DNA from 2 places in the Pseudoalteromonas sp. BMB genome. Region 1 is predicted to be linked to the other one. Evidence: predicted binding sites of a transcription regulator. Region 1 holds the regulator's gene; the other holds the start of a gene.

What was found. Region 1 encodes NrdR, which represses ribonucleotide reductase genes. Its sites were predicted from a motif close to AAACACNANATNTNGTGTTT; they were not measured.
Region 2: a site for NrdR is predicted at 10,625-10,644, ahead of nrdA (class 1a ribonucleoside-diphosphate reductase subunit alpha). Genes of this name have one in related genera too.

The regions. Positions count from the first base shown of each region.
Region 1 covers NZ_MBQA01000204.1:17,009-32,484, reverse strand. The annotation lists gene BB427_RS20635 (HDOD domain-containing protein) at 40-879, shown strand; gene BB427_RS20630 (EamA family transporter) at 955-1,848, opposite strand; gene rdgC (recombination-associated protein RdgC) at 2,198-3,112, opposite strand; gene BB427_RS20620 (sensor histidine kinase) at 3,270-5,030, opposite strand; gene BB427_RS20615 (response regulator) at 5,229-5,594, shown strand; gene thrA (bifunctional aspartate kinase/homoserine dehydrogenase I) at 5,835-8,249, shown strand; gene thrB (homoserine kinase) at 8,255-9,193, shown strand; gene thrC (threonine synthase) at 9,193-10,476, shown strand; gene glyA (serine hydroxymethyltransferase) at 10,734-11,990, shown strand; gene nrdR (transcriptional regulator NrdR) at 12,076-12,525, shown strand; gene ribD (bifunctional diaminohydroxyphosphoribosylaminopyrimidine deaminase/5-amino-6-(5-phosphoribosylamino)uracil reductase RibD) at 12,522-13,634, shown strand; gene BB427_RS20580 (riboflavin synthase) at 13,636-14,292, shown strand; gene ribBA (bifunctional 3,4-dihydroxy-2-butanone-4-phosphate synthase/GTP cyclohydrolase II) at 14,321-15,433, shown strand.
Region 2 covers NZ_MBQA01000057.1:200,878-216,353, forward strand. The annotation lists gene BB427_RS04805 (FAD-dependent oxidoreductase) at 1-1,027, shown strand, start outside; gene BB427_RS04810 (HvfX family Cu-binding RiPP maturation protein) at 1,406-2,113, shown strand; gene BB427_RS04815 (NAD(P)H nitroreductase) at 2,299-2,847, shown strand; gene upp (uracil phosphoribosyltransferase) at 2,860-3,492, shown strand; gene BB427_RS04825 (TonB-dependent receptor) at 3,599-6,058, opposite strand; gene BB427_RS04830 (YaeQ family protein) at 6,233-6,757, shown strand; gene yfaE (class I ribonucleotide reductase maintenance protein YfaE) at 6,816-7,088, opposite strand; gene nrdB (class Ia ribonucleoside-diphosphate reductase subunit beta) at 7,088-8,218, opposite strand; gene nrdA (class 1a ribonucleoside-diphosphate reductase subunit alpha) at 8,272-10,557, opposite strand; gene BB427_RS04850 (HAD family hydrolase) at 10,913-11,560, opposite strand; gene ubiG (bifunctional 2-polyprenyl-6-hydroxyphenol methylase/3-demethylubiquinol 3-O-methyltransferase UbiG) at 11,557-12,267, opposite strand; gene gyrA (DNA gyrase subunit A) at 12,533-15,205, shown strand; gene serC (3-phosphoserine/phosphohydroxythreonine transaminase) at 15,417-15,476, shown strand, end outside.

The DNA of each region.
Region 1 (15,476 bases):
AGTCGGGTCTTTTATTCAGTTATTAAGGGATTTGGTTTCATGTCTACAGAAAATGCTTTGCTCACGATTCTAACTGACAGAATTAATAACGACACCTTGGTATTGCCGACATTACCTGAAATCGCAGTGCGAGTTAGGCAGGCGGCAGATGACCCTGAAATTAACTTGATGCAGATGGCAGATGTTATTTCTCACGACCCAGCCCTTGCAGCACGTATGATCAAAGTTGCCAACAGCGCTTTTATGGGCCGTTCGGTGAAGGTAAACACCTTAAACCAAGCAGTAACTCGTATCGGTCTCAGACAAATCAAGAATATAGCGACTGCAATGGCGATGGAGCAGCTATTTGTTTCTAATAACAAGCTTATCAAGACTTACATGGACAAAGCTTGGCAGAAAACGCTAAAAGTTGCTTGCCAAGCGATAACAACGATGGATTTTTATCTTCGCGTCAACAAGCATACATCGCTTAACAAAGATACAATCACGTTGGCTTCTTTGGTGTTTAATATCGGTGTTTTACCGATTTTGACAGAGGCTGAACGTCACCCTGAAGTGTTTGCCAATCCAAGCTTTTTGGCTCATGCCATCCAGAAATTAGGCGGCAAAATTGGGGGGGCAATAATGCGAGAGTGGGAATTCACCGATGAGTTTGTTGAAGTCGCAGAAAGCTGGGCAAATCCTAATTATCGGCCTGAACATGTTTGTTATGTCGACTTTATTCGTGTTGGAGCAATCGTCGAAGGTATATTGCAGGTGTCGGATAAGTCTGCAGCGCTAAAACAGTATGAAGAAAAGGGTGTGATAAGGGAAGTTGATATGTTTGCAGGTGACACTTATTTGAGTGTACTCGAAGACGTTAAAACAATGTTTGCTTAATCCTTGTACTCAATACGCGGTTTCAGCGCCTTAGTTTGCCGTGAATATAAAGACCTCTGTTGAGGTCTTTGGCGTTTAGGGCATAGCCTCGGCCTGGGGTTTTTTAAATATTTTACTTATCCGAGCACCTGTAACTGAAATCGTTAAGCCACATAAAATAAAACCACCCCCAATGGCTTCCATTAGCATCAACTGCTCATTAAGTAATAACGCTGAACCTACAATGCCGACAATAGGGATTAATAAAGCAAAAGGCGTCACTGCAGCGGCCTTATGATTTTTAAGTAGCCAACCCCATACTGCAAAAGCAATCAGCGTCGAGATATAACCCACATAGGCAATGGATAACCAAGACTGTGTTGTGGTGTTCAGTAGTAAGGCCAATGGGGCGTCAGTTTCAATAAAATAAGACAGTGTAAAAAGTGGCAATGGCGGCACTAGGCTTACCCAAACAATAAAATGGAGTAAATTAACGTCTTGCAGGCGCTTCATAATGAGATTTGAAAACGACCAAAATAATGCCGCGAATAGAATGAACACCGCGCCCAATATTGTCGTTGACCCAGACGAGTTGATAAAAAACAAACTAAAGCCAAACGTTGCAATGCTAATCCCCACCACCTGAAAGCGCTCCATGGTTTCCTTTAACAACAAAACACTTAGCAAAATCGTGAAAATGACTTGGGCTTGTAGCAGCAAAGAAGCAATGCCGGCTGATGCATTTGATTCCATCGCAATAAACAGCAAGCTAAACTTAAGCACACCTAAAAATAGCCCAACCCCGAGTACGTTCCATACCGACGTGTTAGGAAAGGGAATGAAAAATACTGCTGGGATCGCGACTACCAAAAAACGCAAGCCTGAGAATAAAATAGGAGGTAACTCTGCTAGGCCAAATTTAATGACCGAAAAGTTAAGCCCCCAAATTATCACTACTATTAAAGCCAATGAAATGCTTTTTACATTCACGCGCGTCAAACTCCGTTTAATTGTACGAGTTACCGTTTTCGGGTATCGGACTACTGGCGTAAATTGTCTTCGATACCTGAAATTCAGGTTAGCAAAGCGTTACTGCCAAAGCCGAATTGCTATCATGCCATTGAAGAGTAAATAAAGCGCGACAAATGCGTTGGTTAGTGCAAATAAAGTGGCGAGTCAGTGACTATACGCTCGTACTTGAGTGCGTGTAATCCGTTCGCTATTGGCGCAAAGTGACCTTGTGAAGATAAAGTATTGAGCAGGATTAAGAAAAATTGATAGCCATATCCGCTATCAATTTTTCGTACCCAGAGGCCAACAGGCCCTAAGTGATACTAAATTAAGACTCTAGGCCTTCGTCGTCACCAAGACCTTTGGTTAGATCTTCTAACAACTCTTTGATTTCTTCCGATACCAAAATAAAGTCAGCATCAAGTTTAACGGCTAGATCTTCTTTAGGGATATCCGCATTTTGGTCTTTAAGTGCTTCTGCATAGCTTAAACGTTTTAATGTGCCATCGTTTTGTAAAACGAACTTCACGCGCTCACGCCAATCTAACGCGAGTTTAGTCACACGTTTACCGTTTTCTAGGTGCGTTTTGATTTCGTCTGATGAAAGGTCATGTTGTTTTAACTTGACTTGAGCACCGTTGTCGTCTGGCTCTTGCAACTCAGCGTCGGTGCCTATTGCAAAGCCTTCAGGTGCACTAAACTCGGTGAGCCAGTGTGTTAGCTGTAAGTCTAAATCATAGTTTGCAAACGCAGGTACAACAGGAAGCGTGCCCAGAGACTTACGCAGTAGTGCAAGTAGTTCTTCCGCTTTATTGAAGCTGGCACTATTTACAATCACCCAACCTGATTTTTGGTCGATAAAAGCAAATTGCAGGCTCGATTTTTTGAACGCTTGAGGCAATAAAGTGGCTAGGATATTTTCTTTAATATCGTCTTTTTCTTTTTTCTTTACTGGACGATTTTCTTGTTGCTCTATTTGCTCAATTTTTTCGGCGACCATTTCATTGACTACGGCTGCAGGAAGCACTTTTTCTTCACGCTTAGCACAAACTAAGATACTGTCTTGAGAAAAATGTGAAAGCATCTGACCATGTTTACCGAAGGCTTTTGTCCAGCCAAAAGTGGTCATGTCTTGGCTACCACAAGGACGAAAAATATCCTGCTCGAGTGCTTTTTCGAAATCTTCTTGTGTGTAAGTTACATCTTGTTTGAATTTGTAGCAGATTAAGTTACTGAACCACATAGAAATATGCCCGTCTGGAATAAAATTGCGGTCATCATAGCAAAAAGGTCACAGCTTGTATTCCACTAGATGATGTTTGGTGGTGGGGGAGATATCTTGCGCCAATACGCCACTTTGCAGCTTGGCGTATTGGACGGTTGTCGTGTTCTAAACTTGGTTAGCTAAACATCGCCATTGGTTTTTGTAAGTCTTTTGGGAAGCTGATGTAGTAGGTGAGGCCTTTGCCTTCTTCACTATTTACTTCGATATCCCCATTCAAAGTTTGTTTTACGAGGTTTAGGGTAATATGGGTACCAAGCCCACTGCCACCTTGATCGCGTTTGGTCGTAAAGAAGGGGTCAAACAAACGGTCTAGTTGGGCCTTACTTACGCCCTTACCGTTGTCTTTGTAGACGATATTTACCATACCATTGTCTTCTTTGATTTTAATATCTATTTGTCCTTGGTCTTGATTTTCAAAACCATGGATCAAAGAGTTCATGATAAGGTTAGTGAATATTTGGCTAATTGCCCCAGCTGGTAAATTTAGCGTCATGTCTTCAGGGCATTCAACATTCACTTGATGATGAGTTTTCTTCAATTTTGGATGTAATGAGCGGATCACTTCACCAAGGTATTGCTTCAGGTTAATGGTACGAACCGCTTCACTGGCCTGATCGACTGCAATTTGTTTAAAGCTTGCGACAAGCTCCGATGCACGGTCTAAATTGGTGGTAAGTAGGCTAGCACTTTGCTTTGCTTCGCTAATGAATTCTTCTAGCGCTTTTGGTGATAAGGTTTTGCCGTTGTACGCCGCCTCAAGCTGATCTAAACGTTCCTGTAAGAACGACGTTGCAGTCACGCCGATACCAACGGGGGTATTAATATCGTGCGTAATACCGGCAACGAGACCACCAAGTGCCGCCATTTTTTCAGAGCCCACTAAGCGCTCTTGAGCCATATTTAGCTCGTCTACGTATTTCTCAAGCTCTTTTTGTTTAGTTAGTAGTTCTTCTTCTGTTTGTTTTCTTAAATCAATCTCTTCTGTGAGCGTTAACTTCTGCTTTTCTAATTCATACTTTTGTTGCTGGAGATCCATCATCGCTTGGCTCAGGTTTGAGGTTTTACGTGCGACTTCTTGTTCCAACTGAATATTATGTTGGTCGAGTTTTTCATTGCTGATCAGCAGCTCTTTTTGAGTTTGGTCGAGTTTTTTACGATATTCAGAGACCTTATCAATTAGCTTATTGAATGCCTCTTCCATGATCTTTAGTTCATTGCGCTCTTTTGCGCCGATATCTATTTTATGGCCATCAACGTTGTCGACCTCAAAGTCTTCAATTTGCTCGGTGAGGTCGCTTAATGGCTCGGTAAGTAGCTTTCTGAAGGCAATTAAAAACAGAATAATCAAGAATGTTGTCTTGATCATCGCATTACCTATCAAAAAGTAGATAGAAATCATGATGCGGCTAAAGACGACTTCTCGGCTAGAAAATAATGTTACGTCGCCGACTTGCGTTGCACGTCCCGAAAATTCAAAAATTAATGGAAATGTATAACCAAATAAACCGGATGGCGTATCTTCGATTATTGCTTCTTCTTGAACAAGCTGTTGGCTATACAGCTCGTGAATATCTAGTGAGCGACCAAGCTGCGAAATAATCTCACCGCTGTCATCACGTACAATAATTCCTTCGATCATGGGGATCGCAAGTAGCCCCTCAGCCGTAGTAACGGTCTGCTTCGTATTGAGTTCCCAAATGGCACGGGTCAAACTGCGGCTAAAGGTTTTTTGCAGCATGGTAAGTTCATTGCGAATATAGTCTTTGGTATTGACGTATTCAGCAACGATTTGACCACATGTGACGACAAAGGTTAGAAGGAAGTAAACCGACAGCACATTGGTGAGCAATTTTTTTGAGAGGCTTTTTTGCAGCATGAATTAAGCTGAGCTCCTACGGTAAGTTCATCGCCTTTGTATAATCTGTTTTTAAAGTTAGCCAATAAATGGTTAAAAATAAATAATTATCTTCATTAATTATGCTTTTTAGCGCCTTACCTAGGAAAGTTTAATGTGTTATAAGATAGCGATATCCAGTGACCGTTTTATTAACGATAGTACAAGACTGACCACTTTATGAGTTATTCCGTCTTAGTTTGCGATGATTCGGCTGTCGCCCGTAAACAAGTCATTAAAAACTTACAGAGCAAATTAGACCTGACCTTGCACCAAGCACAGAATGGCCAGCAGGCGATTGATTTACTGAAAACTCAGCAAATAGATTTATTGTGTCTGGATTTAACCATGCCAATACTTGATGGGATTGCTGTGTTAGAGGCAATAAAAGCACACCGAATTGAATGTTTCGTGGTGGTTATTTCGGCAGATGTTCAGGCCAAGATGAAAGAAAGAGTAGCAAATTTGGGGGCGTTAGGGTTTTTAGAAAAACCGGTTAAAGCAGAGCAGTTATTAGAATTACTGCACCAGTTTGGTATCCGATAACTTATCTATGCAAATTACAAATGTCACTATTAAAAATTTGCATAATCTATTTTGCTCTTTCGTATTGACAGCGCGGCTAAACTTCAGGCACTCTAAAATTATGAAAACGAATATTATCACTACGACCATTATTACAACCACCATCCTAACGGGATAGTGGCATAGGTCAGTGCGAGTTTGAAAAAGGCCTGTGTTCACTAAGAACACAGGCCTTTTTTGTTTTTGGAATGAGGAAAAATGATGCGAGTACTAAAGTTTGGAGGGTCTTCCCTCAAAGATTTTGCCTGTTTACAAAGAGTCAGCGAGCTAGTTAAAGACCATGGCCAACAACAAGCGCTTATCGTGCTGTCGGCACCCGGTGGCATGACAGATCAGCTCGTTGAGCTTGCTGATTTGGCTGGACGAGGAGAAGCGTTTGACTCCCAGTGGCAGTCATTTACTTCCCGCAGCCAAGGCTTATACGATGAAGTACAAGCGGTGTACGGTGGTGTTGTAGGCTGGCCTGACTTTGAATTACTTAAGAATAAATTAGATGGGGCCAAGTTACTGGGACACTGCCCAGATCAAGCAAGAGCCTATGTTATTAGTTTTGGTGAACGCATTAGCGTGGCGCTGATGGACACTATGCTGCAATCAGATTCAGTGGCGCTCAATGCTGACGCGTGTGTAAAAACGCAGGGCGGGTATCTTGATGCCGAGGTTGACCTTAAGCTAAGTAAGCTATGTTTTGCAGAATTAGTGCGTGCCCAAGCGTCGCGTTTTTATATCATGGCAGGATTTACGGGAAGCAATGAAGCAGGAGAGCTAACAACGCTTGGTCGCAATGGTTCTGACTACTCTGCGGCAGTCGCTGCTGCGTGTCTTGAAGCCGAAATCTGTCAAATCTGGACTGACGTTGATGGTGTCTACAGTGCAGATCCTCGCCTAATAAAGAAAGCGACTAAGGTCGACGTGCTATCTTATAAAGAAGCCATGGAGCTATCTTATTTTGGCGCTAAGGTGCTGCACCCAAAAACAATTTTACCTTGCGCCAAAGCCGATGTGCCTTGTGAAATTAAAAATACTCATGATCCAGAAGTGCCAGGTTCACTGATTTGTGCTCAAGGCGGTGGCGAGGCTCCAGTAAAGGCGCTTTCGAGTCTCGACAAACTTGCTATGTTGACCGTGGCAGGACCTGGGATGAAAGGCAAGGTTGGCATGGCTGCTCGGGTCTTTTCCGCACTGGCATCAGATAATGTATCCATCGTACTTATTACGCAATCTTCTTGTGAATTCAGCATCAGTTTCTGTGTCCATGAGCAAGACTTAACACTTGCGCTGGTTGCGCTTGAACAGGCATTTGAGCTTGAAACGCAAGCAGGATTAATTGACCCAATTGAAGTGCAACGTAATCTTGCTATCGTTACTTTGGTTGGCGACAACATGAAAGCGCACAAAGGTCTTGCGGCCAAATTCTTTGCGTCACTTGCACAGGCTCAGGTGAATATTGTTGCCATCGCGCAGGACTCAACGGAGAGTTCTATTTCGGCGGTGGTTGACGGTGAACTTTGCCAAGATGCAGTAAAAGTGTGTCACGAAAACTTCTTCACGCACGTGCCATCCATCGATGTTTTCTTGATCGGCTGCGGTCTAGTGGGTCAAGAATTAATGAAGCAGTTTCATAAGCAGCAAGCATGGCTTGAAAAACGCAATATCCGTTTGAACCTCTATGGCATTGCAAATTCAAGTAAGTGTTACTTAGACCCAGAAGGCGTACCGTTTGATAACTGGGAATTGGCGCTTGAGAAAGCGGAGTCTGGCTTTGATTTACAACAGGTGAGTCAGTTTGTTAGACAAAATCATTTAATTAACCCTGTGATTGTCGATTGTAGTGCGGCTCAGTTTGTTGCTGATGGCTATTTAGACTTTCTTAATGCGGGCTTTCATGTCGTTGCGGCCAACAAAAAAGCCAATACTGGCAGCTATGAGTATTATCAGTCACTGCAGCAGGCTGCACTTGCTAAGCGCCGTCACTTTCTATACGAAACCAACGTTGGCGCCGGACTCCCTGTATTAGACAACCTTAAATTGCTGTTTGGCGCAGGAGATGAATTGCTTTCATTCAGTGGTATTTTGTCTGGCTCGCTATCGTATATCTTTGGCGTATTGTCGGATGGTTTATCGCTATCGGAAGCGACAGAGAAAGCCAAACAAAGCGGTTTTACAGAGCCAGATCCGCGCGATGACTTATCTGGTACGGATGTCGCGCGTAAGCTGCTTATCATTGCCCGTGAATCGGGACTGCCGTTGGAGCTCAGTGATATTGAAGTTGAATCAGTATTACCTGAAGGGTTTGCTGAGGGCGCCAGTGTTGATGAATTTATGGCGCAATTACCGCAATTAGATGATGCTTTCGCAGCGCGTATTGCTGCGGCAAATGCACAAGGCCAAGTGCTACGCTATGTCGGTTCAATCGTTGACGGTAAATGCCGCGTTGGCATTGAAGCCGTAGACAAAGAGCACGCTCTGTACGATATTCGCGATGGTGAAAACGCACTGGCTATTTTAAGCCAATATTATCAACCAAAGCCTTTTGTGATCAGAGGTTATGGCGCGGGCGCAGAAGTGACCTCTGCTGGCGTATTTGCTGATATCCTAAAAACGCTGTCGAGGTAGGAGTTATGAAAACGTTTTATGCACCAGCGTCAATGGGCAATTTTTGTGTTGGCTTTGACGCCCTTGGCGCCGCACTCCAGCCTATTGATGGCAGTTTACTGGGTGATCAGGTCAGCGTTGAAGCCGCAGAGCGTGATACGTTCAATTGTATTGGTCCATATGCCGAAAAGCTCTCCGCCGATCCTAAAGACAATTTGGCGTTTCAGTGTTTACAGCACTTCAAACAGTATGTAGCTCCCAGCATGCCTGCGGTTGCCATGACCTTGTATAAGGGCCTTCCTGTTGGTTCAGGTCTAGGCTCTAGCGCATGCTCTGTGGTTGCCGCTTTCGCTGCACTCAATGATTTTGCCAATACGCAATTAAACCAAGAGGCGCTCATTGAATTGATGGCCGACTTTGAAGCAAAAGTCAGTGGCGGTCGTCACTACGACAACATCACGCCATGCTACCTTGGTGGGCTACAACTGACTGCGGACTGCATTCCAAGTAAAGCAATCAGTGTAGCGCATGATGAAAGCTGGTTTTATGTTATTGCATATCCTGGCTTTGCATTGAATACAGCGAAAGCAAGACAAGCACTACCGCAGCAATTTTCTTTGCATGATACGGTGGAATTTGCCCAGCGACTGTCGGGCTTTTGTTTATTGATGCAGTCAGGTCAATTTGACAAAGCATTGTCGATGATGAAAGACAGTATTGCCGAGGAAGCGAGAGCGCCACTCATTGCTGGCTTTAACGAAGCAAAAGACGCGCTACCAGCTTTAGGTGCTGAGCTGGTGAGTATTTCAGGGGCAGGGCCCACACTATTTGCTATTTGTAAGTCTGAGCAACAGGCAAATGCAGTGCAGCAGTGGTTGCAACAAAATTACATTAATGAAGCGGGTTTTAGCCATATTTGCCGATTAGATACGCTTGGCACAAGAGAATTAAAGGATCAAAAGTAATGAAATTAGTGAATTTAAAAGACGAACATCAGGTTGTTTCATTTGTTGAAGCGGTACAAATTGGTTTAGGTCGTAACCAAGGGGTTTTTTTTCCTCCTACATTTGAGCGTATTGCGGATGTTGATGCACTACTTGAATTACCTTTTGCTGAGCGTAGTGCCAAGGTATTACATCACCTTATTGGTGATGAACTACCACAAGATACGCTTGATGCGATGGTAAAACGCGCCTTTAATTTCCCTGCTAAGTTAGTCGAAGTTGCTAAAAATCAGCATTGTTTAGAGCTTTTTCATGGACCAACACTGGCGTTTAAGGACTTTGGCGGCCGCTTTATGGCGGAATGCATTAGCATGTTTAATCAAGGTGAGCGCGTGACTATCCTCACCGCAACAAGTGGTGACACGGGCGCCGCCGTTGCCCATGCATTTTACGAAAAAGAAAATGTCGATGTGGTGATCCTTTATCCTCATGGCAAAATTTCGCTTGCCCAACAAAAGCTGTTTACAACACTTGGGAAAAACATTCATTGTTATGCTGTAGATGGCAGCTTTGATGACTGCCAAGCGATGGTAAAGTCTGCATTCCTTGATGATGAAGTAAAGCAAAAGCTTGGTCTTAATTCGGCAAACTCCATCAACATCAGCCGTTTAGTGGCGCAAGTGTGTTATTACTTTGAAGCGTTAGCGCAATTACCTAAATCGCAGCGTGATAAAGTGCATGTTTCAGTGCCAAGTGGTAACTTCGGCAACGTATGTGCAGCAATGATTGCGGCGGCGATTGGATTACCTATTGCTAAGTTAAGTGCCACGACAAACCAAAATGATACTGTGCCCCGTTACATTGCCTCGGGTGAGTGGCAACCAAATGAGACTTTGGAGTCACTCTCTAATGCGATGGACGTGAGTAAACCTAATAACTGGCCTCGTGTTGAAATCATGTTGGAAAGAGGGGATTTTAACAAACATGACTTTTATTCACGTTCGGTATCGGAAGCACGGACTCAGGCGGTAATGCAAGAATTACATGACAAAGGTTACTTGGCTGAGCCACACACTGCGATAGCCTACGAAGGATTAGCGCTGGACTCTCAAGCGGATGAAACCGGAATTTTCCTTGCCACTGCGCATCCTGCGAAGTTTAAAGAATCTGTAGAAGGTGTTTTAAATCAGCAGCTTGATATGCCTAAACCGTTGAACGATGCATTGCAAAAACCATGTTTGGCAGAGCCGCTTAGTGCAGATTATGATGCTTTGAAGGCGGCAATGTTAGCAAAACTCAACTAAATCAGAGAGCCTGTCTGAGTGGGTAGAACGCCCACTCAGATAAGGTCAATTCCGAGACTATATTAGCTTTTCAAATGCAACTTAGGTTGTCTTATTTAAAATATTAATGTTTAAATAAAAAAATATCATCGCGATAGGGGTGTGAAATAAATTCAATCCCTGCTTAAATATGCCCATGCTGATTTCATAGGCAAACTGGTTATCTTGTGATGCTAGATTGTCTTTAAAAATACCCTTACGTTTACCTAGGAGAAACCATGTTAGAACGTAACATGAATATTGCAGATTTTGACCCAGAACTATTTGCAGCGATTGAAGCAGAAACTTCACGTCAAGAAGAGCACATCGAGCTTATCGCTTCTGAGAACTACTGTAGCCCACGTGTACTTGAAGCGCAGGGTTCTCAGCTAACAAACAAGTATGCTGAAGGTTACCCAGGTAAGCGTTATTACGGCGGTTGTGAGCACGTTGACGTGGTTGAGCAACTTGCGATTGACCGCGCCAATGCGCTATTTGGTTCGACTTACGCAAACGTTCAGCCTCACGCAGGCTCACAAGCAAACGCGGCGGTATTCCAAGCGTTACTTCAGCCACATGACACTGTGCTAGGTATGAGCCTTGCTCACGGTGGTCACTTAACGCACGGTTCACACGTAAACTTCTCTGGTAAAACGTACAATGCTATCCAGTACGGTCTAAACGAAGAAACTGGTGAAATCGATTACGCGCAAGTTGAAGCGTTAGCACTTGAGCACAAGCCAAAAATGATCATCGGTGGTTTCTCTGCGTACTCAGGGATCGTTGACTGGGCGAAGTTCCGCGAAATCGCTGATAAAGTAGGCGCTTACCTACTTGTTGATATGGCGCACGTTGCAGGTCTAGTTGCCGCTGGTATCTACCCAAGCCCAGTGCCTCATGCACACGTTGTAACAACAACAACGCACAAAACGCTAGCGGGTCCTCGTGGTGGCCTTATCATCTCTGCTTGTGATGATGAAGAAATCTACAAAAAGCTAAACTCTGCGGTATTCCCTGGCGGTCAGGGTGGTCCTCTATGTCACGTTATCGCTGCAAAAGCGGTTGCGTTCAAAGAAGCACTACAGCCAGAGTTCAAGTCATACCAAGAGCAAGTGGTTAAAAATGCACAAGCTATGGTTGCGGTACTTCAGGAGCGTGGTTATAAAGTGGTTTCTGGCAAAACTGAAAACCACCTGTTCCTACTTGACCTGATTGATAAAGACATCACAGGTAAAGATGCAGATGCTGCGCTTGGCCGTGCAAACATCACAGTAAACAAAAACTCTGTACCAAACGATCCACGTTCACCGTTCGTTACTTCTGGTCTGCGTATCGGTTCTCCTGCAATCACTCGTCGTGGCTTCAAAGAAGCTGAGTCGAAAGAGCTTGCTGGCTGGATCTGTGACGTACTAGACAACATCAATGATGAGTCTGTACAGGCACAAGTGAAAGAAAAAGTAAAAGCAATTTGCGCTAAATTACCTGTTTACGCATAATTTCGCTCACAAAAAAGCAGTTTTTTGTTATGATTAAGGCCGCATTCAAGCGGCCTTTTTTGTTTTTGAGTCAACGAGAGCGTCTATGCATTGTCCATTCTGTACAGCCAAAGATACCAAAGTGATAGATTCACGTTTGGTTGCTTCCGGCCACCAAGTCCGTCGCCGTCGTGAGTGTATTTTATGCCACGAACGCTTTACTACCTTTGAAGGTGCTGAGCTCTTAATGCCGCGCGTGATAAAGCAAGATGGTACCAGAGAGCCTTTCAATGAAGATAAGTTACTCAATGGCATGCACCGAGCGCTGGAAAAACGTCCCGTCAGCACTGAACAAATTGAAGAAGTAGTACACCAAATTAAATCTCAAATTCGTGGTACTGGTGAACGCGAAGTACCAAGCGACATGATTGGCGAATGTATTATGGAAGCCCTCAAAAAGCTCGATAAAGTGGCTTATGTGCGATTTGCTTCGGTATATCGCTCTTTCGAAGATATCCGTGAGTTTGGTGAAGAAATTGCGAGGTTGGGGGATTGAGCCAGTTCACAGCGCAAGACCATGATTTCATGAGCCGCGCCATCACGCTTGCAAAACGCGGTAAATACACCACAACACCCAATCCAAACGTCGGCTGTGTGATCGTAAAAGACGGTGAAATCGTCGGCGAAGGCGCGCACTTAAAAGCAGGTGAAGGCCATGCTGAAGTGCATGCGCTTAAGCAAGCTGGAGCTAAAGCCGCTGGTGCAACTGCCTATGTAACGCTTGAGCCATGTAGTCACTATGGTAGAACGCCGCCATGTGCTAAAGGTCTGATTGACGCAGGCGTCAGCAGAGTGGTTGCAGCCATGGTTGATCCCAACCCACAAGTTGCAGGGCGTGGATTGGCAATGTTAGAAGCCGCGGGAATTACAACGGCTTTTGGTTTGTTAGAGCCACAAGCAAGGGCACTGAATACCGGATTCTTGAAGCGAATGGAGCATGGATTGCCGTTCGTGACTTGTAAGCTTGCCGCTTCTGTTGATGGGAAAACCGCACTAAACAATGGCCAGAGCAAGTGGATTACCTCAGCGGAAGCGCGCTTAGACGTACAGCGCCACCGCGCGCAGAGCTGTGTGGTCTTGACCGGAGCCGATACGGTTATGGTAGACAACGCCAGACTCAATGTTCGTGAAGAATTTTTGCAAGACACCGATTATCCTCAATCTGAGCTACGCCAGCCGATACGTGCGATTATTGACTCACAAAATCGTCTGACACCAGATCTTGCGCTATTTAAAATTACATCTCCGGTGATTATTTTTCGCCGTACTATTGATAATTCAGCGCAATGGCCTCATTTCGTAGAGCAAATTGTCGTGCCTGAAATCAACGGTAAGCTCGACCTAAAAGCCGTGCTCAACAAGCTGGCTGAAAAGCACTGTAATTATGTTTGGCTAGAAGCCGGTGCCACCCTTGCGGGGGTAATGCATGAACAAGGGCTAATCGATGAATATATCGTCTATTTGGCACCGAAAATAATTGGCGCTGGAAAAGGGCTGTTTAACACCACACCACTGAGTGCCATGTCGCAAATACCAGAGTTAGTGTTTGGCGACGTTTGCCAAGTGGGGCCTGATCTCAAACTTATCGCGACTAAAGAGAAGTAAAATGTTTACAGGTATTATCGAAGCAACAGGAACATTAACTCAATTGCAGCTCAAGGGCGGCGATTTAATTGTTCGTGTGACCACGACATCTCTTGATATGAGCGATGTAAACTTGGGTGATAGTATTGCCACGAACGGGGTTTGCCTAACTGTAACTGAGAAGTTTCATGATGGCTTCAAAGCCGATGTTTCTAACGAAACCTTAAGTTTGACGCGTTTTGCCGAGTACAAACAAGGCCAAAAGGTAAATCTTGAAAAGGCGCTGCAGCCGATTTCACGTCTAGGCGGTCATTTGGTGTCAGGCCATGTGGATGGTATTGCTGAAGTGGTTGAGATAACCGCTAATGCCAGAGCGACTGACTATTGGTTAGCCGCGCCGTCATCGCTAATGAAGTATATTCCGTATAAAGGTTCGGTTGCTATTGATGGTATCAGTTTGACGGTCAATGCCGTGGAACAAAACCGCTTTAAATTGACCATAGTGCCACACACGGCGCAAGAAACGACGATTGCAGGTTTTCAAGTCGGGTCAAAACTAAACCTAGAGGTTGACCAAATCGCCCGCTACCTCGAAAGACTAATTCAGGGTGAGCCAAGCGCTGCCAGCGAGTCCACTCTCACAACCAGTCTATTGGCGAAAGCTGGCTTTATAAAGTAGCCACAGACAAAGTAAAAATGGGAAAACTATGAGTTTAAATAGTGCTGAGGAAATCATCGCGGACATTAAAGCCGGTAAAATGGTTATTTTGATGGACGATGAAGACCGAGAAAATGAAGGTGATCTGATCATTGCAGCAGAGCACATTACACCAGATGCAATTAATTTCATGGCAACATATGGTCGCGGGTTAATCTGTTTGACCATGACACAGGAGCGCTGTGAGCAGCTGAACTTGCCACTAATGGTGAAAACCAATGGCGCTCAGTTCTCTACCAACTTTACTTTGTCTATTGAAGCTGCAAAAGGGGTAACGACGGGGATTTCAGCGGCAGATCGTGCTCGTACAGTGCAAGCTGCAGTTGCCAAAGGTGCAGTGCCTGAAGATATTGTCCAACCTGGTCATATCTTCCCAATCATGGCGCAACCAGGCGGCGTTTTAACGCGTGCAGGCCATACTGAAGCTGGATGTGATTTAGCACGTTTGGCGGGATTGGAACCTGCATCTGTGATTGTTGAAATTCTAAATCCAGACGGCACTATGGCACGTCGCCCACAACTAGAAGTATTCGCAAAAGAGCACGATATTAAAATCGGCACCATTGCTGATTTAATTGAGTATCGTAATTTAAACGAAACCACTATCGAAAAAGTAGCAGAGTGTAGACTGCCTACTGAGTTTGGTGAGTTTAATCTAGTGACGTACAAAGACACCATTGATAATCAACTTCACTATGCGATGGTAAAAGGCGAGATAAAATCGGAAGAAGCCAATTTAGTACGTGTGCATCTGCAAAGCACGTTTAACGATATTCTTCATTCAGATCGCAGCGCGGATAGAAGCTGGACACTGCAAAGTGCCATGAAGCACATCGCCGACAACGAAGGCGTATTAGTCATTCTCGGTAAGCAAGAACGCAGCGAGGAGATGGAAGCGTTGGTTAAGGCATTTGCTGCGGAAGATGCGGGTGAACAGGTGAACTACCGTAAATTCCAAGGTACTTCGCGCACCGTAGGTGTGGGGTCGCAAATTTTGGCTGATTTAGGCATTCAGAAAATGCGCCTAATGAGTCTACCTAAAAAATATCATGCACTGTCTGGTTTCCACTTAGAAGTGGTTGAATACGTCGAACCAAAATAATTCCAAAATGCCAAATTGATCGCAATCGCCTATATTCAGATAG
Region 2 (15,476 bases), on a different contig from region 1:
TGATCCTGAATTCTTTAATAAATATCAAGAGCAGCGCTCGGAACAAATCAATATTTGCATCGGCTGTAATCAGGGTTGTTTAGACCATGTATTTAAAGGTAAACGAGCAACATGTTTGGTGAATCCACAAGCCGGATTTGAATTGGATTATCCACTTCAGAGTGCCCAAAGGAAAAAACAAGTACTCGTTGTTGGCGCAGGACCTGCTGGGTTGTCTGTAAGTTATTATCTCGCTAAAAAAGGCCACCAAGTCAAGTTGATTGATAAAGGTAGCGAATTAGGTGGTCAGTTTAATTTAGCGATGCGAATACCAGGTAAAGAAGACTTCCAACATACGCTTAAATACTATGTCAGCGAAATAAATCGCTTAGGTGTTGAGCTTTGCCTAAATACACCATACGAAGAAACAATGGCAAATGCGTTTGATGATGTGGTATTTGCAACGGGCGTAAGTCCACGGATGTCGAAAATTGAATGCGCAGATGGGAAACGTGTGTTTGCCTATGACGAAGTGATTAAGGGTGAAGTAGAATTAGGTAATAAAATTGCTATTTTAGGCGCAGGTGGTATTGGCTTTGACATGGTAGCGTTTTTAACTGAACAGCGAGAACAAACGATTCCTGATTTTAAATCTCAATGGGGAATAGAATGCGAAGCGCAACCATCACAAGAGCAAAGACCGATTTATATGTTAAAACGCTCTGAAGGACGTTTTGGTAAAGACTTAGGTAAGACCACAGGCTGGATCCACAGAGCCGTTGCAAAACACCACAATGTTCAACAAATTGCAGAATGCGAATATATCAGCTTTGATAGTCAAGGTTTGACTGTAAGAGTTGCAGGTGAAGAGCAATTGTTGGATGTTGATACGGTCATTGCTTGTATTGGACAAGTTTCTAACGATAGCTTGTTCGATAAAGAGGCACTACCAGAAAATCAGCACGTTATTGGTGGGGCCAAACTGGCGGCAGCGATTGATGCTAAGCGAGCGATTGCAGAAGCCCTTCAGGTAGCAAGAAAGATCTAGGGTCTGTTGATCTTTGCTGTTTGATTTTTGTGCTCCTGAGTGTGTTTTGGTCGCGACGCTCGACTTGCCGCCTAGTAATCTAAGCAAGAGTTGAGCAACAATGAACAAAGCGCACTCAGGTGAACCCAAAGGGCAGCGCTTGATTGGCATTTCTTCTGTGTTGCCCCACAAGGATGTGGGGTAAGGTGACTTTGCAGGAGCCCAAAGTCTTTATCGACTGACTCACATAGAACAACTATGCTACGCAGGCTCTGCCTTGTATAAATACCAATCAAACTGCTGCAAAAACAAACTTGAAAGATTAACAGGCCCTAACGAAATAACCCAACCCAATCTGCGGTCTATACTGATAATTCTAACATCAACTATGGACCGCATATGCTTGCCAACCTATTAAAGCCGTATCGGCAACTACAACATTTATCTCAACATTTTTCTGGTCTTGCGCCATTACTTATGCGCCTTATTCTTGCGCCAGTTATGATCATTGCAGGTTACAATAAATTAAATTTGGCTAATCCGGACGCGGCATTTTTACAACGCCTCCTCGCCGATCCCAATATTGTCGCATGGTTTGGCAATAGTGAGTGGGGCTTAGGTTTACCTTTTCCTGACTTACTTGCCTTTCTAGCCGCTTGGACGGAGTTTTTAGGTGGTTGGTTAATTTTACTTGGCTTGCTTACGCGTTTAGTGTCTATTCCGCTCATGGTGACTATGGTAGTTGCTGCAACGACGGTGCATTTGGAGCATGGCTGGTTTTCGGTAACGCCAACAAATCCTGATACCAGCGCCGCAAAAGTATTAGACTGGCTAGGCTTTGAAGAAGCTAAAGCGAGCTTAGAAAATAGCGTAGCAGCAAAGCAACGTTTGGATTCAATTAAAGAGATAGTCGAAGAAAATGGCAGACCAAATTATCTCTATGAAAGAGGTAATATTGTTATTTTAAACAATGGAATTGAATTTTCGGCAACTTACTTTGTATTACTACTTTCATTATTTTTTACTGGTGGTGGACGTTATGTCAGTGTTGATTATTGGTTAAGGCTACTTATTGATAGGAAACAACGCGATTTACTTCCGGAGTAAAATGAATTACTGAAAGGATGCTGTCCAGAAATCCGTAATGTCACGTGGTCGAATTTAAGGGAAAATGATAGACTACAAGCCACGTAATACCAATTTGCTTAAGTATTTGGTCTATTTCGAGACACGTATTAAGTCAAATTGGTATAATTCACGGCCATTTTGAAGGCACAATACGGGATGAGTCAATGGACGCCATAGAATTACTCTTAACACGCCAGTCAGATAGCAATCTGTCTTTTCCTGGACCTAATCCAGCTCAGTTAGAAATCATTAAAAAAGCAGCACTAAAAGTGCCAGATCATGGTGGCTTAACACCGTTTAGATTTATTACAGTTGAAGAAAAAGGCCGCGAAAAGCTAGGTGAAATCTATTATCAAGCGGCGGTGAAAGAGCTGCAAGAGCAGCGGGTGATAGATAGAGCGAGAGAGCTACCAGAGCGCGCGCCAATGTTGATCATCGCGGTATCTCCTTATCAAGAACATCCAAAAGTACCTCGTATTGAGCAAATTCAAAGTGCAGGCTGTAGTGTACTTGCGATGCAGCAAGCGGCTTTTGCACAGGGGTTATCTGGTGTATGGCGTACGGGCTACTTTGCCCAGAGTCCAGAAGTGAAAAAGCAACTTGGTCTCAATGAAAAAGATGAGATCGTTGGCTATCTTTATTTAGGCACGCCTACGGTGCAGTGTACAAAGCCTATAAGGCACAAACCAGAAGATTTCTTTAGCAGTTTATAAGGATACGCAGCCATGGCATTACATGTAATTGATCACCCACTAGTTCAGCATAAACTCGGGCTCTTGCGAGAGCAGGGTATATCGACCAAAAATTTTCGCGAAATTGTCTCGGAAGTTGGCAACTTACTCACTTACGAAGCAACAAAAGATTTGACGTTGAGCGATCAGATTATCTCTGCTTGGGACGGTAACGAGTTAACAGTTAAAAGGCTGACAGGTAAAAAGATCACTTTAGTGCCAATTTTGAGAGCCGGTTTGGGAATGCTAGATGGCATACTGCAGTTGATCCCAGCAGCTAAAGTAAGTGTTGTGGGTTTACAGCGCAACGAAGAAACACTTGAGCCTGTGCCTTATTTTGAGAAGTTGGTGGGCAATATCGATGCCAGACTTGCATTAGTTATTGATCCAATGCTTGCGACTGGTGGCTCACTGATTGCTACTATCGACATGCTAAAAAAAGCCGGTTCAAAAGAGATCAGAGCGATTGTGCTGGTGGCAGCGCCAGAAGGAGTAAAGCTTGTGGAAGAAGCACACCCTGATGTTGAAATTTACACAGCAGCATTAGATAGCCATTTAAATGAGAAAGGATATATAGTCCCTGGGCTTGGTGATGCCGGTGACAAAATCTTTGGCACTCGCGCATAATTTACTGATTTACTATCATTAAATTGAGGTTCACTGCTTCAAGTTAGATAAAAAAGCTACCCACAAGAGGTAGCTTTTTGGTTTCTATAAAAGAAAGGAATCGGTATTAAAAGTAGCCTCTAATGCCAAGCTTGATGTTACGACCTGGAAGAGGGGCTTGCTCTTTGATAAACGAGCTATGCACAAAGCCTAGCTCATCTGTTAGGTTATCAAGGTTAACATAACCAACCATGTCACTGCCCATAAACTCAAAGTCATAGTTAAACGACATATCCACTAACGTATAGCCCTTAGTTTCACTTTCATAGCTCGCGATGTTGTCTTGCTTGAAATAATGCGTCACTGTGAAGTTAGCAGTTAGGTTCTCGTAACTGTGTTCGTAATCAAGACCTAGCTTGTTGCTTGGGATACGTGGCAAATATTCGTCGTTATCTAACTTCGCTGTCAGCGAATCACCAAACACTTTGACGCGTGCAAAGTTGCTTAGTTTGTAATGGGCATCAAACTCGAGACCGTATAGTTTGGCATCACTGCTTTCAAACTTAAACACTGGAACCGCGCCTTCATGTGCATGATCCGCCACTTCTAAACCGTGCTCTGGACTATAGATATAGTCTGTTAATGCCTGATAGTAGAAGTTTTCGATGTCGTTATAGAAGAAATTAACGGTATAGCCAAAGTCGCCTGAGAACTTTCTGAAACTGATGTCTAAGTTATTTGATGTCTCTTGTTCAACATCTTGTGGCTCAAAGTGTAAATGATCACCTTCAAGCTCATAACCAAGCCCTAGTTCATAGGTGCTGGTTGCGATATGAATGCCATTTGAAAGCAATTCGGCAGTTAATGGTGCGCGCTCTGAACGAGACAGCGAAACAGCAACGTTTTGGCCTTCAGCAAAGTCGTACACACCACCAATAGACAAGCTTAGATTGGTCATTTCTAGGTCATAAGAAATAAACCCATTATCTAAGTTACCACCATGGTCGTGATCATGATCGTGTTCACCTTCATGGTCATGATCTTCTTCGTACGCTTCGAGTTGATTGCCTTTGCTTGATAACTGGTAGTCTTCAATACGAGCACCTAACTCAAGTGTGAAGTCTCCAAAACGACGTTCTTCAAGGATATAAAGAGCATGCGTTTTGGTATTGGTCGATGGCGTGAAAGCTTCTTCACCGTTCGCGGCGTAATCGCTGTCGGAGAAATGATAACCAACAGTACCGTGCCATTCACCTAAGCGGTGCTCTGCGGTTAAGCGTAACTCGGTTGTATCATTTTTAAATACTGTACCTATGTTTCCATCTTCAATTTCAGCGTGTTCATAATCGGTGTAGCCGACACGTAGACCAACAGATTCAAGCCAGTCACTGTGTACTGCATAATTTACAAGCCCTTGCCAACGGTCTTGCTTTACTCGAGCAAATACGGATTCTTCTTCATGGTCATGCCCTTCCTCTTCATGCTCATGCTCATGCTCGTGATCATGGTCATGACCAATATGAGAGTGAGCAGGAATGCCATAGTCCGTATCAACACGGCCATAAGAGAAACCAACGGTCAGATGATCGCCGACGTAACTTGTACCTAAGTTAAATTGCTCAGAATCGATAAAGGTATTGTCGACGCGATTGGCGTACTCTGTTTCATGCTCTTCTGCTTCGTGGGCATGATCTTCGCCTTCATGTTCATGCGCGTGTTCTTCATGTTCGTCGTGTGGAAGCGCGAAATTAGGGGTTTCATAGTCACCACCTTTACGCTTAACGCCATCGAAATGGAAGTTAAAGCCATCAAAGCCTGATTCTAATAACACCGCAAAGGTATTGGTATTTGAGTTGGTATCATGGCTATAGTCGGCTGCGCCCTGAAGGCTTTCGATCACATCAGTCGGAATACGATTATCAACGACATTAACCACACCACCTATTGCACCTGAGCCGTATAGTAGGGTAGCTGGGCCTCTTAGCACTTCAATCTGTTGCGCTGCAAGCGAGTCGTTGGTGTTGGCATGATCAGGACCAACGCGCGAGGCATCGCTACTGTCTAACCCATTTTGCGTGATTTTGACTCGCGGTCCATCTAAGCCACGGATAATAGGGCTTGAACTTACCGGACCAAAATAACTGGCATTGATCCCAGGTTGGCCTTTTAGTGTTTCACCCAGTGTGGGTTTTGCACGGTTTTTTAGTTCATCACCGCTTAATACACTCACTGGAGAGGTCATTTCCATACTATTTTTGTGCAGGGCAGAAGAATAAACAACTATGCTCTCAACGGACGTTGGTGTTAGCTCAACACGTACGAAACCTTGTTCTTCGGTAACATTAATACGATGGTCTAAGTAGTTTGGCTTTGAGATATGAAGCTGCGAGTCAGCATCAAGCTCAATCGTAAATTGGCCAAATTTATCTGACTTTACCGATTTGCTTTTGCCATGAAGGTGGATAGTGGCGTTACTGAGCGGTTGGTTGTTTGCATCAACAACTTTACCTGTTAGTTGTGCAGCATAAGCTGGCGCTGCACCTATTATTGAAATTAATGCGCTGGCGATAAGAGACTGCTTAAACATATTTTTATTACCACGAGTTAGGTTATGTATTGAACGAGTGAGCTGTTCGACTAATAGAGTGATAATATAACACTACAAATTTTGCGGATCAATAACGTTATACTATAACTTAGTTATTGTTGAAATTAGAATTACAGCTATAGTTAAGAAACAAGCTAAAGTGAGCACAACATAATGAACAAGCCATTTGTTTTCAAGGCAAGGATTAAGGTTGCTGACTTATTTCACCATAGCCACCATGAAGAAGCGTTTACTACCGCCATGTTGTCAAAAGAAAGTAGCGAGCATTTTGCGATGAAACTGCTTGGGATCTGCGCACTGTCTTTTGATAAGCCGGCAAAGTGGAGCAAGGCGGAGAAAAAATATTGGCCGGATGTATGGTTAGAAGATGACAACGAACAAGTTGAAGTTGCTTTGTTTATTGGTACCTTAGAGGTCGATGAGATACTCAAGTATGAAAAGCTTTATGCTAAGGTTGTGGTGTTGTGTGCAGGCGGTGAGCAATGGTTTGAAGAGCGTCGAGCGCAATTACAGTTTATTGGATCTTTCTCTGTGTTTAGTATTCCTAAGGACTTTGTGGTTGAATTGTGTGAAATGCTGACGCGAAGTTTACATTGGGATGTGATTTTTGAAAATGGGGCGATGAGTGTTACTGATAGCGAACACTACATTCGTACTCAAATTACCAAGCTGATTTAACGTATTAGTTAGAGATAACGGCTATTAGACAAGTTGTTATCTCTTGGGCTTTGGTTATTTACGGCAACTCTATTTTAATATGGCTTGTGGGTCTGCTACAGCACAATAAAATTTCCCCATCTCTCACAAAAGCAAGTGGCTCGTTCGCGTACTGTGTTTGTCCGTCAATGAGCTTGGCGCGGCAGGCGCCGCAAAAACCCTCGCGACATTGATAGGGGACTTCGATATTTGCGGCTTCAAGGGTTTCAAGTATCGAAGACGAAGAAGCCACATATTCCAGTGGCTCCTCAATATTCTCAACCTGAATTAGGAAAGATGGCTTTTCAACCATTACAGGTCGAAATCGCCAAAGTCAGAGGCATCGACTTCAGAGTCGATTTGTCCAACAAGGTATGAGCTTATCTCAGCTTCCTGTGGTGCAACCTGAACATTGTCAGAAACAAGCCAAGCATTGATCCACGGAATAGGATTCGATTTGGTCTCAAATTGCGTTGGTAAACCAACTGCTGCCATACGAATATTTGTGATGTACTCAACGTATTGACACAAAATATCTTTGTTCAGGCCAATCATTGAGCCGTCTTTAAATAGATACTCAGCCCATTCTTTTTCTTGCTCAGCTGCTTCAACAAACATCTTAATCGCTTCGTCACGGCATTGTGCTGCCACGATAGACATTTCGGGGTCATCTTTGCCTTCTTGCATGATATTCAGCATATGCTGTGTGCCAGACAAATGAAGCGCTTCATCACGAGCAATTAGCTTGATGATCTTAGCATTACCTTCCATAAGCTCTCGCTCAGCAAAAGCAAATGAGCAGGCAAAACTCACGTAGAAGCGGATCGCTTCTAAGATGTTTACCGACATGATGCAAAGATACAGGAGCTTTTTCAGTTCAAACAAGTTAATGACGACCGTTGTGCCATTAATTTCATGCTTGCCTTCACCGTACTGATTATAAAGGCTTACCTTTTCAATCAGTTCATCGTAATACTTGGTAACTGCATCCGCACGTTCAACAATTTTGTCATTGCCCACGATGTCATCAAAGATCACTTCCGGATTCTGCGTCACATTACGAATAATGTGAGTGTAAGAGCGACTGTGGATCGTTTCACTAAACGCCCAAGTTTCGATCCAAGTTTCAAGTTCAGGGATGGAGACGATCGGCAAAAGAGCAACGTTCGGAGAGCGACCCTGAACACTGTCTAGCAATGTTTGATATTTTAGGTTGCTCAAAAAGATATGTCTTTCGTGCTCAGGAAGTGCCTGAAAGTCCAATCTATCCTTACTTACGTCTACTTCTTCTGGACGCCAGAAAAACGATAATTGCTTTTCAATTAGCTTTTCGAAAATAGGGAACTTCTGTTGGTCGTAGCGAGATACATTAACAGTTTGTCCGAAAAACATCGGTTCTTTTAATTGGTCGTTATGATTTCTGCTAAACGTAGAATATGCCATAAATGTGTTACTCAATACCTAAAAAAGCGGGTGAAGACCACCCGCATAAAAAGTTATATCTTACAAGCGCCGCCTTCACAGCCATCGTCTTCTGCTTCTGGTTTCAGCTCATCTTGAGCATCAGAAGCACCGTCGCGGGTATTATGATAGTAAAGTGTCTTAACACCAAGTTTGTATGCGGTGAGTAAGTCTTTTAGCAATAGCTTCATAGGAACTTTACCCGCTTCAAACTTACTTGGATCATAATTGGTATTTGCAGAGATAGTTTGATCGATGAACTTCTGCATAATACCAACTAGCGCAAGGTAACCATCGTTAGATGGAATATCCCAAAGTAGCTCATAGTTGTCTTTGAGGCGGTCGTACTCTGGTACAACTTGCTTCAAGATACCATCTTTACTCGCTTTAACACTGATATGGCCACGAGGTGGTTCAATACCGTTTGTTGCATTTGAGATTTGCGATGATGTTTCTGACGGCATCAAGGCTGACAACGTTGAGTTACGCATACCGTGTTCTTGGATACTTGCTCTTAATGCATCCCAGTCAAGGCGTAATGGCTCTTCACAGACTTTATCAAGGTCACGCTTATAGGTATCTATTGGCATGATACCTTGTGAGTAGGTCGTCTCGTTAAACTTAGGACAAGCGCCACGCTCTTTTGCCAGTTCATTCGATGCTTTCATCAGATAGTATTGGATCGCTTCAAATGTTCTGTGTGTTAGGCCGTTAGCACTACCATCTGAGTACTTAACACCATTCTTTGCAAGATAATAAGCAAAGTTAATCACACCGATGCCCAGTGTACGGCGTCCCATCGTTGCATTGTACGCAGCAGGAACAGGGTAGTCTTGATAGTCTAATAGGTTATCAAGTGCGCGAACCGCAAGCTCTGCTAACTCTTCTAGCTCATCTAGAGACTTGATGGCACCTAAGTTAAATGCTGAAAGTGTACAAAGTGCAATTTCACCTTCAGGGTCATTTACATGGCTTAACGGCTTCGTTGGTAGTGCAATTTCAAGGCATAGGTTTGACTGGCGGATCGGTGCAACCTTAGAGTCAAACGGACTGTGTGTATTACAGTGGTCAACGTTTTGCAGATAAATACGACCGGTGCTCGCACGTTCTTGCGCAAACATTGAGAATAATTCAATCGCTTTAATGCGTTTCTTACGAATAGACTCATCTTGCTCGTACTTAACATACAGTTCTTCGAATTTATCTTGATCTTCAAAGAATGCGTCGTAAAGACCAGGCACATCTGATGGGCTAAATAGCGTGATATAGTCGTCTTTAATTAGGCGGCTATACATGGTTTTGTTGAACTGCACGCCATAATCTAAATGACGCACACGGTTCTCTTCAACACCACGGTTATTTTTTAGTACTAATAGGTTTTCAACTTCAAGATGCCAAAGCGGGTAGAATAGGGTCGCTGCGCCACCACGCACACCGCCTTGAGAACAGCTTTTAACAGCCGTTTGGAAGTGCTTATAAAACGGAATACATCCTGTGTGGTACGCTTCACCATTTCTGATTGGGCTACCTAGTGCACGAATACGACCTGCGTTAATACCAATACCAGCGCGCTGACTGACGTATTTTACAATCGCAGAAGAAGTTGCGTTGATTGAATCTAGGCTATCAGCACATTCAATCAGTACGCATGAGCTAAACTGACGTGTCGGCGTACGAACACCCGCCATAATTGGCGTTGGTAATGAAATTTTGAATGTTGAAACCGCATCGTAGAATCGCTTAATGTAATCTAGACGCGTTTCTTTCGGGTAGTTTGCAAACAGGCTTGCAGCAACAAGAACATATAAGAACTGCGCACTTTCATAGATCTCACCTGTTACGCGGTTTTGTACAAGGTACTTACCTTCCAACTGCTTAACGGCAGCATAGCTGAAGTTCATATCTCGGCTATGGTCGATGTAGCTGTTTAGCTCATCAAACTCTGCTTTTGTGTAGTCAGTAAGAAGGTGCTGATCATAGCGCTTGTCTTCAACCAGCTTTACCACGTGGTCGTGTAAGTGCGGCGGCTCAAAACAGCCATAGGCTTTCTTACGCAAGTGGAAAATAGCCAAACGAGCGGCTAGATACTGATAATCTGGAGACTCTTTTGAGATCAGATCGGCTGCAGCTTTAATAATCGTTTCGTGGATATCACCAGTACGAATACCGTCATAAAACTGGATGTGTGACTTTAATTCAACCTGAGAAACTGAGACGTTATCTAGGCCTTCTGCCGCCCATGTAATGACACGATGGATCTTATCTAGATCTAACGGTTCTTTGCGACCGTTTCTTTTGCATACAGATAGCTGTTGGTTCATGTTATGTGCCTGTATTCCTTAGGAACGCGCTTTAGATATCGCACGAATATAAAATTGTTTAGCAAACCACCACTATATATGGTGCCCTAGTGGCTAGGGATCACAAGATAGTGGGGTTGACGTGAATTTGCAAGAGAACAACTCGGGCAGAATTGTGGATAAGTTTGGGATAATTTATTTATGTAAGTATCCACTAACCTATGACAATCCACTTATCTGCCCACAAAGAAAAATCAACAAAAAGATGATGCTTTTCAGCAAAAATAAAAAAAAATTCTAACTGATTTTTTTCTACACAAATTCGTATCTATTATAGCAAAAACACAATATATGGTGTTTTATTTTTTTATCGACACTAAATATGCGATAACGTGTCTAATGGGTTAGTAAGATAGAGATCCGCATACCAAGACTTAGCTTCAGCTTCAGATGGAATGAATCCCCACATTGCTGCTGCACTAATCATTTTTGCGGATTTTGCAGCAATAATGTCTCGTTCAGCATCGCCAACATAAATACACTGCTCAGGTGACACCCCCAATTTTGATGCCACTAACAGTAAAGGCTCGGGATGAGGTTTGGCCACCGCTAGCGTATCTCCGCATACTACTGTCTCGATCTTTGCAAGTTCAGGGATCTGTTTTAGTAGCGGAAGTGTTAAAAATTCAGGTTTGTTGGTCATGATCCCAACCTGAATCTCTTTTTCTAAAAGTGCCGCTAATAACTCACCAATTTGCGCAAAACATTGGGAATGTACTGATAAATTCGCCAGGTAGTAGTCGAGTACACCTTGACGTAATACTTGAATGTCGTAGTGCTTTAATGACTCACCAAATCCTACCTGCAACATTGCTGCTACGCCGTTTGAAATCGCACTGCTATATATCTGTTTGCCGACAGTAGGCATTTTATTAGCAGTTAAAACGTGGTTTAGTGCAGCGCCCAAATCATCACTGGTATCCAGCAAAGTGCCGTCTAAATCAAATAGTACCGCTTGGATCATGCCAGCTTCTCAAAGTGTAGAATGTAGTTAACTGAAACGTCTTTCGTTAAGGTAAATGTTTTGCCGATAGGGTTGTAGTTAATCCCTGTCGCCGCTCTGACTTTGAGGTCGTACTTTTCAGCCCAGTCAATTAAGGTCGAAGGGCGAATAAACTTATCATGCTCATGCGTGCCTTCAGGAACCATTTTAAGCAGTTTTTCAGCAGCGACGATAGCCAGTAAATACGCTTTTGTAGTTTTGTTTAAGGTAGAAAAAAATACATGACCGCCAGGCTTAACTAGCTGTGCGACTGAGCGAATAATGGATTCTGGATCTGGTACGTGTTCTAACATTTCCATGCAAGTTACTACATCGAACTCACCTTGGTGTAAGGCTGCGAATTCTTCCGCTGGCACTTTTTGATAGTCTACGTTAATGCCGACCTCTAATGCGTGAAGCTTTGCGACGTTAAGCGGCTCTTGTCCCATGTCGATACCGGTTGCATTTGCACCCAGCTTAGCCATGCTTTCAGTTAAAATCCCGCCACCACAACCGACATCCAATACTGTTTTTGCGAATAGGCCTTCACATTTGTCGTTAATAAAGTCCAACCTCAACGGGTTAATGTCGTGTAATGGTTTAAATTCTCCCTCTCGGTCCCACCAGCGCTCTGCTATTTCTTCAAATTTAGCGATTTCATTAGGGTCTACATTTTGATGTTCGGTCATAAAAAACTTCCTCGTCGAATTGAGCGCATTATAAAGGGGATTAGATAAAAATAGCACCTGTAAAACGGTAAAAAGTGTGTTAGCATGCTTGACGAATTTTATAATAAACAAAGCCCCCGCTGATACTCTGAGGCAATTCGGCTATTTTTTGAAGCGCGTTTAATTGGCGCTTCAGTAGAAAAAGCAATTTGATATTCAGATAGCATCTCAACACAAGTTGTAGTGTGACACAAAAGGGGTGGACACTGAAGGAAAGTGGAGTCAAATGTCTGATCTCGCCAATGAAATCCTGCCAGTCAATATCGAAGATGAATTAAAAAATTCATACCTAGATTATGCAATGAGTGTAATCGTAGGTCGTGCATTACCTGACGTACGTGACGGCCTAAAGCCTGTTCACCGTCGTGTATTGTTCGCGATGAATGAACTTAAAAATGACTGGAACAAACCTTATAAAAAGTCAGCTCGTGTAGTTGGTGACGTAATCGGTAAATATCACCCGCATGGTGATAGCGCGGTTTACGATACTATTGTACGTATGGCTCAGCCTTTCTCTCTACGCTATATGCTCGTAGATGGACAAGGTAACTTTGGTTCTGTCGATGGTGACTCTGCAGCTGCGATGCGTTATACCGAAGTACGTATGGCGAAAGTCGCTCACGAGTTACTTGCTGACCTTGAAAAAGAAACCGTTGATTATGTACCAAACTACGATGGTACAGAGCAAATTCCAGATGTGTTACCAACTAAAGTGCCTAACTTATTGGTGAATGGTTCATCCGGTATCGCGGTTGGTATGGCGACCAATATTCCACCTCACAACTTAACTGAGGTGATCAATGGTTGTTTGGCTGTGATCCAGAATCCAGACATCACCATTGAAGAGTTAATCGACTATATTCCGGGTCCTGATTTCCCGACTGCCGCCATCATCAGCGGTAAAAACGGCATCGAACAAGCCTATAAAACAGGCCGTGGTAAGATCTATATCCGCGCGAAAGCTGAAATCGAAGTCGATGAGAAAACAAACAAAGAAACCATCATCGTTCATGAAATTCCTTACCAGGTTAACAAAGCAAGACTAATTGAAAAGATTGCTGAACTTGTTAAAGACAAAAAGGTTGAAGGGATCAGTGCACTACGCGACGAGTCGGATAAAGACGGTATGCGTATTGTTATTGAAATCAAACGCGGTGAAGTCGGTGAGGTTGTACTAAACAACCTATACGCTCAAACACAACTACAAACTGTGTTTGGCATCAATATGGTTGCACTAGATAACAACCAGCCTAAGTGTTTCAACCTGAAAGAAATGCTTGATGCGTTTATTATTCACCGTCGTGAAGTGGTAACGCGTCGTACTGTATTTGACCTGCGTAAGGCAAGAGACCGAGCGCATACGCTTGAAGGCCTCGCAATTGCGCTAGCCAACATTGACCCAATCATTGAGCTTATTCGTAAGTCACCAACACCAGCGGAAGCGAAAGCGGCGCTAACTGCGCGAGCTTGGGATCTTGGTAACGTTAAATCAATGCTTGAGCGTACTGGTGAAGAAAATGTTGCGCGTCCAGATTGGTTAGCGGAAGAATTAGGGATCCGTGATGGTCAGTACTATTTGTCTGAGCAACAAGCCCAAGCAATCCTAGACTTAAGACTTCACAAATTAACGGGTCTTGAGCACGAGAAAATTCTAGCAGAATACAAAGAACTACTCGATCTTATCGCTGAGCTACTGTACATCCTTTCTACTCCAGAGCGTTTGATGGAAGTGATCCGCGATGAGTTAGTTGAAATCAAAGAAACGTATGGTGATGAGCGTCGCACAGAGATCACTGCTGCTGCGCACGATATCAGTTTAGAAGATTTGATCAACGAAGAAGACGTTGTAGTGACGCTTTCTCACGAAGGCTATGTGAAGTATCAACCTCTTAGCGATTACGAAGCTCAGCGTCGTGGTGGTAAAGGGCGATCTGCAACTAAGATGAAAGATGAAGACTTTATCGAACGTCTACTCGTTGCAAATACTCACGATACAATTCTTTGTTTCTCCACTTCTGGCCGCTTGTATTGGTTGAAAGTTTACCAGCTGCCGCTTGCATCACGTACTGCGCGCGGTAAGCCAATTGTTAACTTGTTACCACTCGAAGCTGATGAGCGTATTACGACAATTTTACCAGTTCGTGAATACGAAGAAGATAAGTTTATCGTCATGGCGACGGCAAGTGGTATCGTTAAGAAAACACCTCTGACTGCATACAGCCGTCAGCGTGCAAGTGGCATTATTGCTATCAACTTGAACGAAGGCGATAGCCTGATCGGTGCTAACATCACCACAGGTGAAAATGACATCATGCTATTTACTGAGCATGGTAAAGTTGTACGCTTTAACGAGAAGCAGCGAGATTCAGAAACAGGTGAAGTGAAGCGTGACCCTGAAACTGGCGAAGAAATGTTGGCTTTACGTCCGATGGGCCGTACAGCAACAGGTGTTCGTGGTATCAAGATGCCTGATGACGTGAAAGTGGTATCACTAATCGTACCACAAGGCGATGGTGCAATCTTGACCGTAACTGAAAATGGTTATGGTAAGCGTACACCGCTTGAAGAGTACCCAGCGAAGAGCCGTGCAACACAAGGTGTAGTGTCAATCAAAGTAACTGAAAGAAATGGTTCTGTGGTTGGCGCGGTTCAAGTTGATGACAACGATGAAATCATGTTGATCTCAAACCGTGGTACGCTAGTTAGAACGCGTGTAAACGAAGTTTCTACGGTAGGCCGTAACACCCAAGGTGTTATTCTGATCCGTACGATGGAAGAAGAAAAGGTAGTAGGTCTTCAACGCATCGAAGAAATTGAAGTGCAAGAGTTGCCTGAAGGTGACGTTGCAGAGCTAGAAGGTGAAGCAACACCTGCTGCGGGATCTGACGCAGAGGAATAAAAAAATCCTACCCAAAAAAAGCGACTTCGGTCGCTTTTTTTCTTTCTGTCAATTTTTTCAATCTGTTCCTCTATGACAAGAGCCTGAAGCCTGATAAATTAAGGCTACCAACAATCCGACATTTTAGTCGGGCAGCCCACTGTTCATCCAAAAAGTCATGAGAATAACGCTATTCTTTGGATGATCTAGATTATTTGGAATGAGGAAAAATATGACGGTTTATAATTTTTGCGCGGGTCCTGCGATGTTACCTGTTGAAGTTATGAAAAAA